DNA from 3 places in the Devosia sp. Leaf64 genome. Region 1 is predicted to be linked to each of the others. Evidence: predicted binding sites of a transcription regulator. Region 1 holds the regulator's gene; each other region holds the start of a gene.
The links. Region 1 encodes PhoB, which activates phosphate uptake and scavenging genes when phosphate is short. Its sites were predicted from a motif close to TGTCATNNANCTGTCAT; they were not measured.
Positions count from the first base shown of each region.

Region 2: a site for PhoB is predicted at 2,890-2,906, ahead of ASE94_RS17690 (alpha-D-ribose 1-methylphosphonate 5-triphosphate diphosphatase). Genes of this name have one in related genera too.
Region 3: a site for PhoB is predicted at 2,721-2,737, ahead of ASE94_RS20530 (DUF465 domain-containing protein). Genes of this name have one in related genera too.

Region 1 is NZ_LMLO01000024.1:368,917-375,547, reverse strand. Features, by position in the region: gene pstC (phosphate ABC transporter permease subunit PstC) at 1-867, shown strand, start outside; gene pstA (phosphate ABC transporter permease PstA) at 869-2,233, shown strand; gene pstB (phosphate ABC transporter ATP-binding protein PstB) at 2,302-3,084, shown strand; gene phoU (phosphate signaling complex protein PhoU) at 3,108-3,824, shown strand; gene phoB (phosphate regulon transcriptional regulator PhoB) at 3,930-4,631, shown strand; gene ASE94_RS19490 (GGDEF domain-containing protein) at 4,635-5,774, opposite strand; gene ASE94_RS19485 (MYG1 family protein) at 5,965-6,631, shown strand, end outside.
Region 2 is NZ_LMLO01000024.1:3,950-10,580, reverse strand. Features, by position in the region: gene phnG (phosphonate C-P lyase system protein PhnG) at 1-181, opposite strand, end outside; gene phnF (phosphonate metabolism transcriptional regulator PhnF) at 261-986, shown strand; gene phnN (phosphonate metabolism protein/1,5-bisphosphokinase (PRPP-forming) PhnN) at 1,145-1,702, opposite strand; gene ASE94_RS17690 (alpha-D-ribose 1-methylphosphonate 5-triphosphate diphosphatase) at 1,699-2,841, opposite strand; gene ASE94_RS17685 (glycoside hydrolase family 38 C-terminal domain-containing protein) at 3,022-6,108, shown strand; gene ASE94_RS17680 (CehA/McbA family metallohydrolase) at 6,303-6,631, shown strand, end outside.
Region 3 is NZ_LMLO01000005.1:50,191-56,821, forward strand. Features, by position in the region: gene ASE94_RS02805 (alpha/beta fold hydrolase) at 1-502, shown strand, start outside; gene ASE94_RS02810 (5-(carboxyamino)imidazole ribonucleotide synthase) at 735-1,823, opposite strand; gene purE (5-(carboxyamino)imidazole ribonucleotide mutase) at 1,829-2,320, opposite strand; gene ASE94_RS02820 (DUF465 domain-containing protein) at 2,409-2,624, opposite strand; gene ASE94_RS20530 (DUF465 domain-containing protein) at 2,772-2,945, shown strand; gene ASE94_RS02825 (sigma-54 dependent transcriptional regulator) at 3,163-4,647, shown strand; gene ASE94_RS02830 (ABC-F family ATP-binding cassette domain-containing protein) at 4,884-6,506, shown strand; gene ASE94_RS02835 (multidrug effflux MFS transporter) at 6,516-6,631, opposite strand, start outside.

The DNA of each region.
Region 1 (6,631 bases):
CTGCTCGCTTGCTCCGCCGTTGCCATTCTGACCACGGTCGGCATCGTCGCCTCGCTCGTCACCGAAGCGTTCAAGTTCTTCACCTTCATCAACCCGATCGACTTCTTCTTCGGCACCGTCTGGGCCCCCAACAATGCTGGCGGCACCAATCACGGTCAGTATGGCCTCCTGCCGCTTCTGTCGGGCACGCTGATGATCACGGCCATCGCCATGCTGGTCGCCGTTCCGGTCGGCCTGATGGCTGCCATCTATCTCAGCCAATATGCCCCAAAATCGCTCCGTGCCGTTGCCAAGCCGCTAATCGAAATCCTCGCCGGTATTCCGACAATCGTCTTCGGCTTCTTCGCCCTCGTCACGGTCGGTCCCTTCCTCCGCGATGTCGGCAATGCCATCGGCCTTCAGGTCAGCGCCACTTCGGCGCTCACGGCGGGCGTGGTCATGGGCATCATGATCATCCCCTTCGTCTCGTCCCTTTCCGATGACATCCTCAACCAGGTGCCGCGCACCCTGCGCGATGGTGCCTATGGCCTTGGCGCGACGCAGTCCGAGACGATCCGCAACGTCCTTCTGCCCGCCGCCCTTCCCGGCATCGTCGGCGCCTTCCTTCTCGCCGTCAGCCGCGCCATCGGCGAAACCATGATCGTGGTGCTTGCGGCCGGTAACGCGCCCATCCTTCGCGGCAATCCGCTCGAGCCCGTCTCGACCATCACAGTCTCGATCGTCAACCAGCTCACCGGCGATACCGATTTCACCGGCCCGCAGTCCCTGGTCGGCTTTGCTCTGGGCCTGACGCTCTTCGTCGTGACCCTCTGCCTCAACATCTTCGCGCTCTACATCGTGCGCCGCTTCCGGGAGCAGTACGAATAAAATGGCTACCGATATTCAGACGTCCTCGAGCGCCAGCGCCGATCGCCGCAAGCTTGTCCGGTCCGGCCTTCGCCGCCGTCACCTGAATGAGCAGATCTTCCGCGGCCTTGGCATCGCCGCCATCGCTCTTGCCCTCGGCTTCGTGGCCCTGCTGTTCGTCGATGTGTTCCGCAAGGGCATCCCGGCATTCATCCAGTCCAACGTCCACCTGGCCGTCACCTATGATCCGGCTGTGATCGACGTTGGCCCGGCACCTGCCCGCGCCGATTTCGCCTCGGAAGCCGAGTTCAATGCCGCAAGCCTCAAGTGGCAGCGCGAAGTTGCGCTCCTCAACTGGAACACCATTGTCGAAGCCTCGCTTCGCAAGGCGCTCCCGGAAGGCTACGACATTACGAGCCGCGAACTTCTCGCGATCCCCGAAACCAATGCCCGCCACGCCATTCGCGAAAAGTTCGTCAGCGATCCCTCGCTCCTCGGCCAGACCGTCGAAGTCGATGTGCTCGCCTCGGCCAATACGGCCAACTGGGTCAAGGGCAATATCGATCGCTCGCTTGGTGATACCCAACAGCAGCTTTCGGCGCCAACCCGTGGCCTGATCGACATCTTCGAAGAAAACGGCACCATCACCAATGGTTTTGCCTGGTCGATCTTCACCAATGTCGATAGCCGCTCAGCGCCTGCTTCCGCTGGTCTCCTCGGCGCCTTTGTCGGTACGCTCTGGATGATGCTGATCGTTGTCGTCCTCGCCGTTCCGATCGGCGTTGCCGCAGCCATCTATCTCGAAGAGTTCGCGCCAAAATCGCGCCTCACCGATCTCATCGAGGTCAATATCAACAACCTCGCGGCCGTCCCCTCGATCGTCTTCGGTCTCCTCGGCGCCGCGGTGTTCATCAACTGGTTCCACCTGCCGATCTCCGCCCCGCTCGTTGGCGGCCTGGTGCTGACGCTGATGACCCTTCCCACCATCATCATCGCCACCCGTGGAGCGCTGATGGGCGTCTCCCCGGCCCTGCGCCAGGCAGCGCTCGGCATGGGTGCCTCGAAAACCCAGATGGTGTTCCACCACGTCCTGCCGGTGACCTTTCCGTCGATCCTCACGGCAACCATTCTCGGCGTCGCCCATGCCCTTGGCGAAACCGCACCACTGCTGCTCATCGGCATGAAGGCCTTCGTGGCGTCGGTCCCCGCGACCCCGCTCGATCAGGCCGCCGCCCTTCCCGTCCAGATCTATCTCTGGCAGGGCAATGAAAACCGCAATTTCTTCGAGCCCCGCACCGCAGCCGCCATCATGGTGCTGCTTGGGGTAATGATCCTGCTCAACGGCGTGGCGATCTATCTCCGCTCCCGCCTTGAAAAGCGCGCTTAAGGAGTGTGATCCAAATGGATATGCTTGCCGGCAAGGTAAAGAAGACCTCCCAGAACCTGGACTCCGCTATGAACCCGACTGACGTGCTTGACCGCCCTATCCGCCTGACCGCCCGCGACGTCACCGTCCACTATGGCGCCAAGCAAGCCCTGCACGGCATTTCGATCGACATTCCTGACCGCGCCGTCACCGCCTTCATCGGGCCATCGGGCTGCGGCAAGTCGACCTTCCTGCGCTGCATCAATCGCATGAACGACACCATCGAAGGCGCCAAGGTCGGCGGCACTATCAAGCTCGATGGCGAGGACATCTATGCCCAGGATCTGGACGTGGTCGAACTGCGCGCCCGCATCGGCATGGTCTTCCAGAAGCCCAATCCCTTCCCCAAGTCGATCTACGACAACGTCGCCTATGGCCCGCGCATCCATGGCCTCGCCCGTAACAAGACCGATCTCGACGAAATCGTCGTGTCATCGCTCCGCAAGGCCGGCCTCTTCGAAGAAGTGAAGGATCGTCTGGCCGAGCCCGGCACCGGCCTCTCCGGCGGCCAGCAACAGCGTCTTTGCATCGCGCGCGCCATCGCCGTTGGCCCCGAAGTGATCCTGATGGACGAGCCCTGCTCGGCCCTCGACCCGATCGCCACCGCCGTCATCGAAGAGCTGATCGACGAACTGCGCGAAAACTACACCATCGTCATCGTGACCCACTCGATGCAGCAGGCCGCCCGCGTCAGCCAGCGCACCGCCTTCTTCCATCTGGGCAATCTGATCGAACAGGGTCAGACCGAAGACATCTTCACCAATCCGGTGAACAAGCAGACCCAGGACTACATCATGGGCCGCATCGGCTGATCGCGGAACGAGGAGCCAACATCATGCCCACCAATAACAACACGTCCGACCACATCGTCTCGTCCTTCACCGACGAGCTCAACACCCTGGCCCAGACCATTGCCGAAATGGGTGGCCAGGTCGAAGTCGCCATCGAGAACGGCACCAAGGCCCTTCTCAAGCTCGATCGCGAGCTGGCCGACCTCACCATCATCGCCGACCAGCGCATCGACGACATGCAGCGCAAGATCGACGAAATGGCCGTCTCCCTGATCGCCCGCCGCCAGCCGATGGCGAGCGACCTGCGCTCGGTCATCACCGCCGTTCACGTCGCCAACGATCTCGAACGCGTCGGCGATATGGCCAAGCAATTGGCTCGCCGTTCGCTCAAGCTCGAAGGCATCAACCTGCAGCCGACTTTCTACAATGGCGTCAAGAACATGACCGCCCTTGTCCTCCGTCAGCTCAAGGATTCACTCGACGCCTATGCCAATCGCGACGCGGCAGCCGCCGTCGAAGTCTGCAACCGCGACGACGAAGTCGACGCCATGCACACCTCGCTCTTCCGCGAACTCTTGACCTACATGCTGGAAGATCCGCGCAACATCACCACCTGCACGCATCTCCTCTTCTGCGCCAAAAACCTCGAGCGCATCGGCGACCACGCGACCAACATCGCCGAACGCGCCTACTACCTGCAAACCGGCAAGCAACTCACCGCAGACGTGCAGGAACTGCACCGCACGCAGATCAAAGCGTAAACCCTTCCTTCCCCTCCCCCTCTTTCAGGGGGAGGCCGGGTGGGGGTAAACCACAAGAACCATGACTTTCGGCCAGACGTTGAGGCCGATCGATGGAGCACGCCTATGCCCGCGACCATTCTCGTTGTTGAAGACGAGGGCGATATCGCCATCCTCTTGCGCTATAATCTCGAAGCCGAAGGCTTTCGCGTCGTCACGGCCGAAACCGGCGACGAAGCCCAGCTCGCCATTCAGGACAAGCTGCCGGACCTGATCCTGCTCGATTGGATGCTGCCCGAAATCTCAGGCATCGAACTCTGCCGCCGTCTTCGCGCCCGCGAAGAAACCCAGCGCATTCCCATCATCATGCTCACTGCCCGCGGCGAAGAGGAAGAGCGCGTCCGGGGTCTCTCGACCGGCGCCGACGACTATGTGGTAAAACCCTTCTCGGTTCCCGAACTGGTCGCCCGCATCCACGCCCTCCTCCGCCGCGCCAATCCGAACCTCGTAACGGCAGCGCTCAAGGTCGGCGATCTCGAACTCGACCGCACCACCCATCGCGTCCGCCGCTCTACCCGCGACGTGCACTTGGGCCCGACCGAATACCGCCTCCTCGAATATCTCATGCGCCATCCCGGTCGCGTCTATTCGCGCGAGCAGCTTCTCGATGGCGTCTGGGGCAATGACGTCTATGTCGACGAGCGCACCGTCGACGTCCATATCGGCCGCCTCCGCCGCGCCATCAATCGGGGCCGCGAGAGCGATCCGATCCGCACTGTGCGCGGCGCCGGCTACGCGTTCGACGAGCGCTTCGGCCAGCCAGCCTGACCCTCAGGCGGCAGCGCTTGCTGCCGTCTCTTCTTCCACATGCAAAGCCACGCGGTTCCGCCCGCTCGACTTAGCCGCATAGAGCGCCGCATCCGCGCGTGAAAACGCTCGCCGGGGCTCTTCGCCGGGCTCATATCCCGCAATGCCGAAGCTCGCCGTGACCCGGGCATCCTCTGCCAGGGCGCTGTGCCGCATGCCGGCATATTTCATTCGCAGGCGCTCAGCCTCGATCGCCGCCACTTCGGGAGCGAGGTCCGGCAGGATCAGCGCAAACTCTTCGCCCCCAAGCCGCCCCGCCGCAAAGCCGCTGGCTTTCAGGAGATCGGCAAAGGCACGCAAAGCCTTGTCCCCTGCGAGATGGCCGAACCGGTCGTTGATGGATTTGAAATGATCGATATCGCAAAAAATCACGCTGCCGCCCGTTTTGCCCGCTGGACTTGCGAGCCTATGAAACGCTTGGTGGTTCAAAAGTCCCGTTAGGCTGTCCATTTCCGAAAGGCGCCGATAGTCGTAGATCACGCCATTGATGATCCGCGCCAATGCGAGGAATAATGCGGCAACCGACAAGATTGCCGACACTGTCAGCGTGGTTCTCTCATGGTCGCTGGCGCTGATCGTCACATATTTCGTTCCAACGCTGAACATGATCGGATAGGCAAAAAACCGGTAGACGAACATTGCCGCAGTTCCACCGACAACCACGCAAAGCGCATATTCCGCGGCCCCACGCCCCTTGTATTTCCACAGCCTGAACAGGCAGTCGCCAAGCGCGAGGGCGCAGGAGGCCTGAAAAATCGACGTCCGATAGACGAATGGAACGTCAGCCAGGCGCAACGCGACACCAAGGCAGGTCAGAACGGCGACCACGGCATAGAGGCGCCAGTGTTGGTCTTTCTGGCCGAGCGCTTCGCGGATGCATTGTCCAAAAGCCAGATATGCGGCTGGCGTCAGCATGGAAATGGCGATGGACGAAGCCATATCGTTCGCAGCCACGGCAAAAAACACGGTCTGGATCGTTGCGGCAACCGCGGTCGCGGCCAGCCAGGCCAGCGATTTGAGATGGCGCATACTGATGAACACGCACACACAGAGCGTCGCAATAATAGCAAAGCCTGCTGTCGTCACCCAACTGAGGCTGACCATTTATTTCCCCGGGATCAAGTCTGAAGCGGGTGTCTAACGCCGCTCACGCACGATGGGCCTATAAGCCCGTGAACGTTATTCGAGACCAGTTAATGCAAGGCTTATGGGCTTGATACCATTGCGTCAAACACCCGAAGCAGGCTAGCTGAGGCTAACGCTTCCTTACCGTTCGAAAGCAAGGCAATCCGGCATGTCTGTCCAGTTCCTCGTCACCCATTCTGGCGGATTTCATGCCGATGAACTGCTCTCGAGCGTCATCCTCACGCGCCTCTTTCCTGAGGCCAGCATCGTGCGCACCCGCGCTCCGGATTGGATCGCCCCAGCCCCCGATCGCATCATCTACGATGTCGGCGGTGCCTATGATCCAGCGGCCAATATTTTCGATCATCACCAGCGCGGCGCGCCCCTCCGCGACGATGGTCAGCCCTACAGCTCCTTCGGTCTCGTCTGGAAGCACTTTGGGCGCGACTACATCGCCGCCCTCGGCACCCCAGCAAACCATTTGGACAGCATCCACGAGAGCTTTGACGGCAGTTTCGTTCTGCCGATCGATCTCGTCGATAATGGCGCGCAGAGCCCGTCGGGCCCCCTCGCCGGCCTGTCGCTCTCTTCGCTGCTCGAAACCCTGAAGCCCGATTTCGACGACACCGATACCGATGCCGACGAAAAGGCCTTCATGCAGGCGCTTGCCGTGGCGCGCAGCTTCGTCGAAGCTGGCGTCAAGCGGGCAGCGGCAAAGCTGCGCGCTGAAAGCGTGGTTCTTGCCGCCATCGAGGCAACCGGGCCAGGCCGCGTTCTGGAATTGCCCATGGGCATGCCGTTCCGCCCGGCCATCGAAAAAGCCGGCGCCGACCATC
Region 2 (6,631 bases), 360 kb from region 1:
CCCCGCCGCCCCCCGCCCGGCCGCGCACCATAACGAGCCCGGTCTCGGGGCCACGAATGCGCTGATGCGCCGGCTGGTCACCGAAAGCGGCCCAGCGCTCGGCCAGCGCCTTGGCCGGCGCCGCCGCCAGCACATCCAGCGCCCGCTTTCTCGCGCTCTGTTCGGCAGAAATCTCTGACATCATGCTTGCCTCGATTTGTCTAATAAACTAGACAACTAATCTCACTCGTTCCGCTCTACGCTTCTCGTGTGAAAGTGCAATGACAAAATCGCATTCAACTGCCGGCGGCGTCGCCCTCTGGCGTCAGATCGCCGATGCCATCCGCCTCGATATCGTCGGCGGCAAACTCGCCAATGGCGATCGCCTCCCCACCGAAGCCCTTCTTTCCGAACGCTTTTCCGCCAACCGCCACACGGTTCGCCGCGCCCTCGCGGTGCTGGCCGAAGAAGGCGTCGTCATCGCCGAACAAGGCCGCGGCACTTTCGTAAGAAGTATTCGCCGCCTCAGCTACCCCATCGGCAAGCGCACCAGATTCCGCGAAGGCCTCAAGGGCCAGGCGAACACCGTCGTCACCAACACCCTGGGCGACCGCATCGATAACGCCAGCGCCCAGGTCGCCGAAGCCCTCGGCCTCAAACCCGGCGCCAAGGTCGTGCGGCTCGAAGCGGTTTCGCTCGCCGATGGCGTGCCGCTCTCGCGCTCCACCACCTGGCTCGCCTATCGCCAATTTCCAGATTTCGCCGCCCGCCTCACCGAGCTCAATTCGATCACACGCGCCTTCGAAAGCTACGGTTTCCCCGACTACGTCCGCGCCACCACCCGCATCTCCGCCCGCCACGCCGACGTCGAAGAAACCCGGCTTCTGGGCCTCGCCCCCGGCGCGATCGTCTTGGTTTCCGAAGCAGTCAACGCCGACCCCGACAGCAATCCGCTCTCCTACGCGCTGAGCCGCTTTCCGGCGGAGCGCATGGAATTGGTGGTTTGAAACTAGGGCTATAGAACACCCCCTCCCACCCTCCCCCATCAAGGGGGAGGTGCATATCTGTGGCTTTGAACAGATAGTGCCAAAAACTGGATACGACACCTCCCCCTAGATGGGGGAGGAAGGGAGGGGGTGGAGCCAAAAGCGCCGGCCCAAAAAGGCTAAGCCCTAACCCCGACCCGCAACAGATCCCTCAGCAGCCCCACAAACTGCTCCCCAGCCACATCCAGCGCGCCCGAATTATCAATCCGCACCGTGCTCGCTGGCAGTCTCACCCCGACGCTCCGGTCCATCCGCCGCCGGATTTCCCCGGCATCTTCCCGCCCGCGCCCGGCCAGCCGCTTCGCGACAACTTCCGGCTCCGCCCAGACCTCGACCACCAGCGCCGTCGGATAGCGCCGCAACAGGTCCGGGATCACCGCCCGCGAGAGGTTGGCGACAACCACCCGCCCCTCGCCAAGATCCCGATCGAGCGACACCGGCAGCCCATAATGCAGCCCATGCGCCTCCCAGCTCAGCGCAAATTCGCCCTGGCTCTCCGCGGCCAAAAACTCTGCCTCCGAGAGGCTGTCATGATCCTCGCTGCCGCCATCGGCCGGCCGCGTCACCACGCGCCTTACGGTGCAGATCTCATCGCCCAGCCGCTCGCGCGCAAAGTTCATGACGCTGTCCTTGCCAGCGCCACTCGAGCCCACGACGGCGACGATAGTTCCGCTCATATAACCCGACGCCCCTGCCGCCACACGGTCATGACGATCGGAATGCCCTCTTCGACCCGCACATGGACGAGGTCCGCGCGCTTGCCCACGGCAATCTCACCGCGATCATCGAGCCCCGCCGCCTCGGCCGGGCGCTTGGTCACAAAACCGATCGCGTCCGGCAAACTTATCCCCGGCACCTCTTCGGCAAGGCAAAATGCCGATTGCAGCATCGAGAATGGAATGTAGTCGGACGACAAAATATCGAGGAGCCCCGCCGCCGCCAGATCGCGTGCCGAAACATTGCCCGAATGCGATCCGCCGCGCACCACATTAGGCCCGCCCATCAGGATGGCCATGCCCGCATCGCGCGAAGCCTGCGCGGCTTCAAACGTCGTCGGAAACTCGGCAATGCGGATGCCCAGCGCCACGGCCTCGTCCACATGCGCCTTGGTCGCATCGTCGTGGCTTGCCAGCGCAATGCCCCGCTCCGCGCTCAGCGCTGCCAATGCCTTGCGGTGCTTGTCCGAGTAAGTCCCAGATTCATATGATCGTCTGGCGATGAACTCGGCGAGTTCATCGTCTGTCATCTTGAGCTTGCCCTGATAATAGACCTTGTAGGCATCCGGGCTCGCAAACTGCCGTTGGCCCGGCGCGTGGTCCATCAGCGAGGCCAGCCGCACCAGCGGGTGGTCCATGATTTGCTCGAAACTTTCGAGGCAATCCGGCGCCGAAACCTCGCAGCGGAGGTGGATCAGGTGATCCGCCCGCAGCCGCCCGGCATTGACGCCCGCCGTCACTGCATCGGCCAAGATCCGCAGCTCCACCGCGCCCATATCGGCATGCTCGTCGATCCCGACGCGAATGGCGTCGAACACCGTGGTAATGCCGGAAGCCGCGATCTGGGCGTCATGCGCCTGCACCGCCGCCACCGGGTGCCACCGCACTTTCGGCCGCGGCGCATAGTGCGTCTCCAGGTGGTCGGTGTGCAGTTCCACCAGCCCCGGAATGAGATAATCGCCGTTCAGATCCGTGCCGCGCCGGCTCGCCGAACCGATATCGGTGATGACCCCGCCCGCGATTTCGACCGCGCCTTCGTGGATGCCATCGGCAAGAACGATACGAGCATTACTCAATACTGTGGCGTCTAGGGCGTGCATGGCGGGCCAATCGAAAAGGGAAAAGTGGCGCTGCGATAGAGCAAAACTGTGACACCGAAACGACAAGCGGAAAACCGCTGAAATCTCGGCATTGCAACGTTTTTATCGCGCGCTCGCCATAGTTTTTCGCTATCGCTACCCGTCAATTGAATCACAGCGTCCCATTGAAAAAGTCTGCCCATGCCCCGTATTGCCAAGCTCGACCGCCTGCTCGCCGTGCTCCGCGAGCGCATCTTCCAGCGCTCCGGCATCTTCGTGCCGCTCAAGCACCGGCAGGCCGAAAATGGCGAACGCAACCTAGCCGCGCTCGAAGACCGCAGCGAATGGACCGACGTCGACCAGAACCTCGTCTGGGGCGAGCCCGATGGCTATTATTGGTTCGGCGGCTCCGTCACCTTGCCTCAGGAAATGGCCGGCAAACCCGTCTTCGGCCGCGTGGAGGCCCAGTTCGGCTCCGTCATGGGCCGCAGCGATCCGCAGCTTCTCGTTCGCCTAAACGGCAAGATCGCCAGCGGCGGCGATGGCAATCACCGTGAATTCCGCATCACCTCCAAGGCGACCGGCGGCGAAACGATCGACATCCTCATCGAGGCCGGCACCATCGAAAACCGCCGCCAGCTCGGCTTTGCCGTCGAACTGGTCACACTCGATCGCCTCGCCGAAATCGTCTACTACGACCTAAAGGTCCCGCTCGACATCGCCCGGCTCCTCAAGCCCGACGATGCCCGCCGCGCCCGCCTCCTCCGCCATATCGATGAAGCCGTGGACCTCATCGACCTGCGCCCCGGCAATCCCGAACGTTTCACCGCGAGCCTGGAAGCCGCACGCACCCGCGCCGACGCCCTCTACGCCGAGGCCGACGCCGATGCCATGCCCGAGATCGTCGCCACCGGCCACACCCATATCGACGTCGCCTGGCTCTGGCGCGTGCGCGAAACCCGCCAGAAAATGGCGCGTTCCATGGCCAATGCCCTCTCGCTGATGGACGAATATGACGACTACCGCTTCATGTATAATCAGGGCGTGCTGCTCGATTATCTCGAAGAGGACTATCCCGAGCTGTTCACCCGCATCGAAAGTCAGGTCGAAGCCGGCCGCTTCGAGATCGAAGGCGCGCTTTGGCTCGAACCCGACGTCGTCATCGCCTCGGGCGAAAGCCTCGTCCGCCACATCACCAAGGGCGTAAAGTACCACCAGGACAAGTTCGGCGTGACGCCAAAAATCGTCTGGCTGCCAGACACTTTTGGCTACACCGCTGCCCTCCCCCAGCTCATGGCCCTGGCCGGCCTTGAAGTCTTCATCACCCACAAGATGAGCTGGAACGACACCAACCGCATGCCGCATGAAATCTTCTTCTGGCAGGGTTTGGATGGCACCAAGGTCCCGGCCTATTTCCTCACGACCCAGCGTTACGAATATGATGGGATCAACACCACCTATTGCCCCGATCTCGTCCCCAGCCACGTCATGGGCACCTGGAAGCGTTTCAGCCAGCAGGGTCTCCACGACGAGCTCTTCCTCGTCTATGGCCACGGCGATGGCGGCGGCGGGCCCACCCGCGGCATGCTCGAAAATGTCCGCCGCATGGAGCGCGGCATTCCCGGCTGCCCCAAGATCAAACACGAGCCCATGGCACCCTATTTCAAGCGCCTCGTCGAGCGCATGAACCGCGAGCCCGAGGCGTTCCCAAGCTGGGTCGGCGAGCTTTATCTCGAATATCACCGCGGCACCCTCACCTCGGTCGCCAAGAACAAGCGCAACAATCGCCTCGCCGAACAGACGCTCCACGATCTCGAGGTTCTCGCCGTCCTCGCGAGCCGGCATGGCATCGCCTACCCCAAGGACACGCTGGAGCGGCTCTGGAAGACGGTCCTCCTCAACCAGTTCCACGACATCCTTCCCGGAACCTCGATCGGCTTCGTCTACGAAGACAGCGACCGCGACTACGCCGCCTTCTTCGCCGAAGCCGCAGCCCTTCGCGACCAACTCGCCGCGCCCCTCGCGACAGCCGGCACCTACACGGTCCTCAATTCCACGAGCCTTACGCGCACTGATCTGCTGACGCTGCCCGCCGGCACATCGGCCATCGCCGTCTCCGGTGAGACCATTACGGCCCAGACCATCACCCGCGCCGACGGCTCAACCGAAACCGTAGCTCCCTCCGCCGGTTTCGCGCCCCTCTCCGCCACTGCCCTGACCTTTACTGAGGCGACGGCTTCCGCCCCCGAAACCACGCTCTCCGTCTCCCCCACCCATCTCGAAAACCCCACCCTCCGCGCCACGTTCAACACCCGTGGCCAGCTCACCTCCCTCTTCGACAAAATCCGCAATCGCGAAGCCCTCCAGCCCGGCAAGCTCGGAAACAGCTTCGTTGCCCATCGCGATATCCCGATCGATTTCGACGCCTGGGACATCGATGACTATGTCGAAGACCAGTCCTGGCCCGTCGACACCCTGGTCTCGGCCAATGTCGTCGAAACCGGCCCCTGGCGCGCCGCCATCCGCTTCGAGTGGACCTATGAGAACTCCCGCATCGTCCAGGTGATCTCGCTTGCCGCCGACGCGGCCCAGCTCGAATTCGACACCATGATCGATTGGCACGAGCACCAGACGCTCCTCAAGACCGGCTTCCCGCTCGCCATCCGCACCGATGTCAGCCGCGCCGAAACCCAGTTCGGCCACCTCACCCGCCCCACCCACGCCAATACGTCGTGGGATAAAGCACGCTTCGAAACCTCGATGCACCGCTGGGTCGATCTCAGCGAGGCCGGCTTCGGCGTCGCCGCGCTCAACGATTGCAAATATGGCTATGACGCCAAGGGCTCGACCCTGCGCCTGACCCTGGTCAAATCCCCGGTCTTCCCCTGGCCCGAAGCCGACCAAGGCGAGCATCGCCTCCGCTACGCCCTCCTCGTCCACGCCGGCGATCTGCAAACCGTCCACAACGCCGCCACCGCTTTCAACCAGCCCCTGCGCCTCCTCGCCGGTTCAGCCACTGCCGCACCGACCCTCACTTCCCTCGCCACACTCTCAAGCGACCAGATCGCCATCGAAACCGTCAAGCAAAGCGAAGACGGCCAGCGCACGGTCCTCCGCCTCTGGGAAACCCAGAATAAGGCCGGCACCGTCACCCTGACGCTGCCGAACGCCACAAGGATCAGCGAAACCGATCTCTACGAAGCGGACACGTCCACGCTGGCCGAGAGCGCCAAAACCATCGACCTGACCTTCAAACCCTTCGAAATCAAAACCATCGCTTTGGGCTGAGCCCGCCCTGACCCACCCTCGATTGTCACCCCGGCGAAGGCCGGGGCCCATCCCGAGATCTCAAGTTGGATCCCCGCGTGCGCAGGGATGACACGCGGTGGGTAGATGAGAACAAGATCAACGTGAGCCCCGCTCCGTCCCTGCCCCTCCCAGGGGGAGGCTAGGTGGGGGTCCCCCAAACACCGAGCCCCGCCATGATCCCACCTCTCCCCAGCACCCTCCCCCCGCTCCTCGGCGTCGAGAACGGCGTCTGGCTCAAGGGCGATTGGCACATGCACTGCCGCCACTCGACCGACAGCTCCAATAACCCCCAATCCCGCATCATCAGTTTCGCGGAACAGTTCGGCTTCGATTATCTCGCCATCACCGACCATGACGTCCACGTCCAGGGCGCCGTCGCCCAAAACACCTGGGCCGATCCCGAATACACCTCCGAAAGCGTCCTCCTCTTTTACGGCGCCGAACTCACCGCCCCCCGCGGCCACGTCAACATTCTCTCGGCCGAGCCCTACGACCATCAAGC
Region 3 (6,631 bases), on a different contig from region 1:
GGGCGGCTATGTGGTTCTCGAGATCATCCGCCAGGCGTCCGAGCGCGTGACCCATCTGGCGCTGCTCGATACCAATGCGCGGCCCGATAGCGAAGAGCGCAAGACCGCCCGCCGTACCGAAATGGAACTTGTCCGCCAAGGCAAGTCAGCACTTGTGTCCCGCATGGGTCTGCCGAACCTATTGGCGCCGATCCATCTCGATAGTCCCATCGCCGAAGCCGTCCACGCCATGACGCTGCGCGTCGAGTCCGAAGTCTATCTGCGCCAGCAAGACGCGATCATGACCCGCATCGATTCCCGGCCGTACCTCGGGCAAATTGCTGTGCCGACTTTGGTCGGCGTCGGGGCCGAGGACAAGCTGATCCCGCCTGAACTGTCGGAGGAAATGGCAGCGATGATCCCAGAGGCCAAACTCGCCATCTTTGCCAATGCGGGCCATATCCCGACGCTCGAAGCGCCACAGGCGGTGGCGACCGCTATGCGGGAATGGTTGGCGCGGTAGTTTTAACCGTTCCTAAGGGGATAGTCTGCCTGCGAGGCGTCTAGTTCCCACCGGGCTTCCCTCGGGCTTGACCCGAGGGTCACTCCCCCATGCCTGAATGTTTGTGGCTTCCGAACTGGCCCTCGGGTCAAGCCCGAGGGAAGTGCAGTGGGTGGGAGGTCTTCGAGGACAGGGATGGGAGCGACACGTTTCGCCTTCGGTGAGGAAAGCTCCAGCGTTCGCTGGAGCAAAACTAGTTCGCCCGCACAATCTTATTGATGTGCCCCATCTTCCGCCCAGGCCGCGCTTCCGCCTTGCCATAAAGATGCGGTTGGGTATCGCCATCGATGCCGCCGGGGACAATATCGACCTCGTCGCCGATCAGGTTCTGCATGACCACATCGGCATAGCGCTGCGGATCGCCGAGCGGCCAGCCGGCAACGGCGCGGATGTGCTGTTCGAACTGGTCGGTGAGGCACACTGCTTCAGTCCAGTGGCCGGAATTATGGACGCGGGGTGCGATCTCGTTGACGACGAGGCTCGGGCGCTCGCCGCCGATGACGAAAAACTCGACGCCAAGCACCCCGACATAATCGAGCGCAACGACGATGACCTTGGCGAGCATGGCCGCATGTTTGGCAATGCCCGGCGCAATCTCGGCGGGAACCGTCGAGGTGAAGAGGATATGGTCGCGATGGACATTTTCGGCCGGATCGAAGGCCCGCACGGTGCCATCCGCGCCGCGCGCCACAACGACAGAGATTTCCTTTTCGAAATCCACAAAACCTTCGAGCACCAGCGGATGCGGCTTCAAATCGGCAAAGGCTGATGCCGCGTCTTCCGGCGCCCGCAGCACGCGCTGCCCCTTGCCGTCATAGCCAAGCCGCGTGGTCTTCAGAACTGCGGGAAGGCCAATCGCAGAGATCGCGTCATTGAGCTCATCGAGCGAATGAACCGCGCGATAGGGCGCGACCGGAATATTCTTCGAGGCCAGAAAGCTCTTCTCGGCCAAACGATCCTGCGAGATCGCCAGGGCGTTGGCGCCTGGCCGAAGCGGCTTCAAACTTGCGAGAATTTCGGCCGTCGCTGCCGGCACATTCTCAAATTCATAGGTGATGACATCGACCTCTGCCGCGAAGGCCCGCAGCGCAGATGCATCATCATATGCCGCGACGGTCTTCAGTGGAGTCACGTCAAAGGCGGGGCTTTGCGGATCGGGGCAATAGATGTGGCTCTTGAGCCCAAGCTTTGCTGCCGCGAGGGCCAGCATCCGGCCCAACTGGCCACCGCCCAAAATGCCGATGGTGGCGCCGGGGCGCAGCGCCGCAAAAGTGTCTGCCAAGAGTTTTACTCGAGATCGGAGGGGAAATGCGGCACGGCCTTCGCCTGCCGTTCGCGATGCGCGTCGAGCCGGTCGGCCAATTCGTCATCATTGAGGGCCAGAACCGCCGCAGCCAAAAGGGCGGCATTGATCGCGCCCGGCTCGCCAATGGCGAGCGTGCCGACGGGAATGCCGCCGGGCATCTGCACGATGGAATAAAGGCTATCGAGCCCGCTTAGTGCCTTGGAGCGCACCGGCACACCGAAGACGGGAAGCGGTGTCATCGCGGCGATCATGCCCGGCAGATGCGCGGCGCCTCCAGCCCCGGCGATGATGATCTTGATGCCTTCGGCGCGGGCATTGGTAGCAAAATCCACCAGGCGCTCGGGCGTCCGGTGCGCCGAGACGATCCGCGCCTCATATTCGATTTCAAGGGATTCGAGTGTTTCGGCGGCAAGACGCATGGTCGGCCAGTCCGATTGACTGCCCATGACGATGGCCACAGGTGGCTTGAGCATGGCGGTGTCTCCCCTGCCGCTCCGCAAAAACCGCATCTAGCTCAAAATCAAAGACCGCTCAAGCCGGGGCGGGGCGCTCAGCGACTTTTCAGGCGATGATATCGGGCAGTAAAATGTTTTCGAGCTGGGTGATGCGGTCTTTCAGCGCCAATTTGCGCTTCTTGAGCCGCTGCACGAGCATCTTGTCGGAAAATTGCGACTGCGTCAGCGTGTGGATCGCCGCGTCAAGATCCGCATGCTCCTGCCGCTTTGTCGCCAGTTCCAGCCCGAGTTGGGCCTCTTGTTCCTTGCTGAGCTGCAGCATGACCGGAAAACCCTGCTCCCACTCACCTTTGGTTAACGCATCACACCTTGTTTTGCATCTGATTTCGATGAGCTGCCCATCTGTGCTCGACAAACCATGAAAGATTTGTGACCATGATCCTCGTCCACGATGTCTAAGGAGTTGTCTATGACTACTGAAGGCCACATCGCAGCGCTGGAGCGGCGCCACCAGGAACTGGACCGGCAGATTCAGGCAGAGATGCAGAATCGCCAATATGACGACCTGATGGTTTCCACGCTGAAGCGAAAAAAGCTCGAAGTAAAAGACGAACTGTCGCGTTATTCCGAAGCGCAGCATTAATCGGTCGGACGACCATCTATCACTGAATTCTGAGGGTCACGGATTTTCCGCGGCCCTTTTTATTTGGGCATGGCAACGCCTTCGCGCCGTTTGGCGCGCGCAAAAGCGAAGCCGAAATATTTAGGATTAACACCCTCTTAACGCCGTTTCTTCATTGTCTTCCCAAAACGGCACACCCGATTCGTGCCTTTTGCCCGCAATCAGCTTTGGGATAGGCATGACGCGCGTTCTTGTGGTCGATGACGATCCGGTCCAACTCCGGCTTACTGCCGAAATTGCCAATCGAGCCGGCTTCAAGCCATTGACGGCGACGGGGGGCGAGCAAGCCCTCGCTATTCTGCGCGACGATCGCAAGATCGGCGCGATGATCCTCGATCTCGTCATGCCCGATCTCGACGGCATGGGGGTCATGTCGGTGATGCGGGCCGAGGGACTCACCACGCCGGTGATCATCCAGACGGCCAATGCCTCGCTCGAAACCGTCATCTCGGCCATGCGCCAGGGCGCAGCTGACTATTTCGTCAAACCCGTTTCGCCCGAGCGCCTCATCATCTCGCTGCGCAATGCGATGAAGCTCGATACGCTCGAAGCGGCTATCCGCTCCGACACGGCCAAGCGCAGTGGCACACTGACCCAATCGGACATGATCGCGACGGCACCAGCCATGGCCCGCGTGCTGACGCTTTCGGGCAAGGCGGCGAAAAGCCCGATCCCGGTGCTCATCGAGGGCGAAACCGGCGTCGGCAAGGAAATGGTCGCGCGCATCATTCAGGGCATGTCCGATCGCGCGGGAAAACCGTTCGTGACCGTCAATTGCGGCGCCATCCCACCCAATCTCGTTGAATCCGTGCTCTTCGGGCACAAGAAGGGGGCCTTTACCGGCGCCATTGCCGACCAGGCGGGGAAATTTGCCGAGGCCCATGGCGGTACGCTGTTCCTCGATGAAGTGGGCGAACTGCCGCTCGAAACGCAGGTCAAACTGCTCCGCGCCTTGCAGGAAGGCGAGATCGAGCCGGTCGGCGCGGCGCGGCCAGAGCGGGTCAATGTACGGGTGATTTCGGCCACCAACCGGCGCCTGCTCAACCTCGCCAAATCGGGCGAATTCCGCGAGGACCTGTTTTATCGGCTCAATGTTTTCCCGATCTACGTGCCGCCGCTGCGCGAGCGAATGGAAGATCTGCAGAACCTTACGGCTCATTTCGTCGCCCGCCTTTCGGCGGAAGCGGGCAAGCGCGTCGTTGGCGTGACGCCCAAGGCGCTCGATCTGCTCGCCTCCTACGATTGGCCGGGCAATGTCCGCCAGCTTGAAAACGCCATCTATCGCGCCATCGTCCTTGCTGACTCGGCCTTTCTTGAGCCCAAGGATTTTCCGCAGATTCTCGCGCAAGCTGCCGGCCGCGATGAGGCGTATCGCGCGACCGAGCGCGCCCCGGTCTTGGCGGCGCCCATTCATATCGATACCGCTCCGGCTCGGCCGCGGCCTGAGCCCGAAATCGAGCCGATGCAGGATCGCTTCCTCAGTTCGGCAGGGGATCTGCGCGCACTTGGCGATATCGAGCGCGAGGCTATTGCCTTTGCCATCGACTATCACGGCGGCCGCATGTCGCGTGTCGCAAGGGCGCTGGGGATCGGCCGCTCGACGCTCTACCGCAAGCTCCATGAATATGGCATGGCCGAGGGGCTGATCAGCGATGCGGCTTAGGCGGGAAAGCGCTGCAAGGCCGCGTTGCAAAACGCTGCCTTGCGCATAACGCCCCCGTTCTTTAGAGACCGCCCTAAATCGTAACGCATAGTCGTCCTCATGGTGAGGTGCGGAGCGCAGCGTAGCCTCGAACCACGAGGACGTGGCACGCGCTCCTTGAACCACGCCCTCGTCCTTCGAGGCTTGCCTCCGGCAAGCACCTCAGGATGAGGACTACTGAATTTCAAGGGCTCCCCATGATCCGCCTCGAAAGCATCGGCAAGCAGAACGGCAAGCAGATCGTCTTTATCGAGGCATCGGCAACGCTGCTCAAGGGCGAGAAGATCGGTCTTGTAGGGCCCAATGGCGCGGGCAAGACGACGCTTTTCCGCATGATCACCGGCGAAGAGCAGCCCGATGAGGGCCAGGTTTCGGTCGAGCGCGGCACGACCATCGGCTATTTCAGCCAGGATGTTGGCGAAATGAGCGGGGTCAGCGCGGTTGCTGCCGTCATGGATGGCGCCGGCCCGGTCAGTGAAATTGTCAGGGAAATGCGCGCGCTCGAAGCCGATATGGGTGATCCCGATAAGGCCGACGAGATGGACGCCATCATCGAGCGCTATGGGGAAATCCAGCACCAGTTCGAAGAGCTCGACGGCTATTCGCTCGATGGGCGCGCGCGCGAAGTGCTCGATGGCCTCGGCTTTTCGCAGGAAATGATGGATGGCGATGTCGGCGCGCTTTCGGGCGGCTGGAAGATGCGCGTGGCGCTCGCCAAGATCCTTCTCATGCGCCCCGACGCGCTACTGCTCGACGAACCCTCGAACCACCTCGATCTCGAAAGCCTGATCTGGCTCGAAGAGTTTTTGCAGAATTATCAGGGCGCTCTCTTCATGACCTCGCACGACCGCGAATTCATGAACCGGATCTGCACGAAAATCGTCGAGATCGACGCCGGCGCGCTGACGACTTATTCGGGCAATTACGAATTTTATCAGCAGCAGCGGGCGCTGGCCGAAAAGAACCAGCAGGCGCAGTTCGAGCGCCAGCAGGCCATGCTCGCAAAAGAGCTCGATTTCATCGCGCGCTTCAAGGCGCGCGCCAGCCATGCGGCGCAGGTGCAGAGCCGGGTGAAAAAGCTCGACAAGATCGACCGCGTCGAGCCGCCCAAGCGCCGGCAGACTGTCGATTTCGAATTTCGCCCAGCGCCCCGCTCGGGTGAAGACGTCGCGCTTTTGAAGGGCGTGTCGAAAAGCTATGGGTCGCGCTCGATTTATAACGGGCTCGATTTCCACGTTCGTCGGCGTGAACGCTGGGCGATCATGGGCATCAACGGCGCGGGCAAGTCGACGCTGCTGAAACTGGTGACCGGCACCACCGATCCAGATGATGGTTCGGTCTCGCGCGGTCCGTCGGTGAAGATGGCCTATTTTGCCCAGCACGCGATGGATGTGCTCGATGGCGACCTGACTGTCTTCGGCCAGCTCGAATATTCCTTCCCGCAGGCAGGCCAGGCGCCGCTGCGTGCGCTGGCCGGCGCCTTCGGCTTTTCAGGCGACGATATCGAAAAGAAGTGTCGCGTGCTTTCGGGCGGCGAAAAGGCGCGTCTCGTCATGGCGATGATGCTGTTCGATCCACCGAATTTTCTGGTGCTCGACGAGCCGACCAACCACCTCGATATCGCGACCAAGGAAATGCTGATAACGGCGCTGAGCAATTACGAAGGCACCATGCTCTTCGTCAGCCACGATCGGCATTTCCTCGCCGCGCTCTCCAATCGTGTGCTCGAGCTGACGCCCGAGGGCGTTCATGTCTATGGCGGTGGCTATACCGAATATGTCGCCTCGACCGGCCGCGAGGCACCCGGTCTCCATAGCTGAGGCGCGACGCTAGCGCTGCACGGCCGAGCGGGTGCGCCTCAAGTCGGCGCTGGCGAGGGCGATGGCCAGCAGCGCCAAAGCCGGCATGAGGATGACGAGCGCGCTGCGGGCTTCGGGGAAGAGCA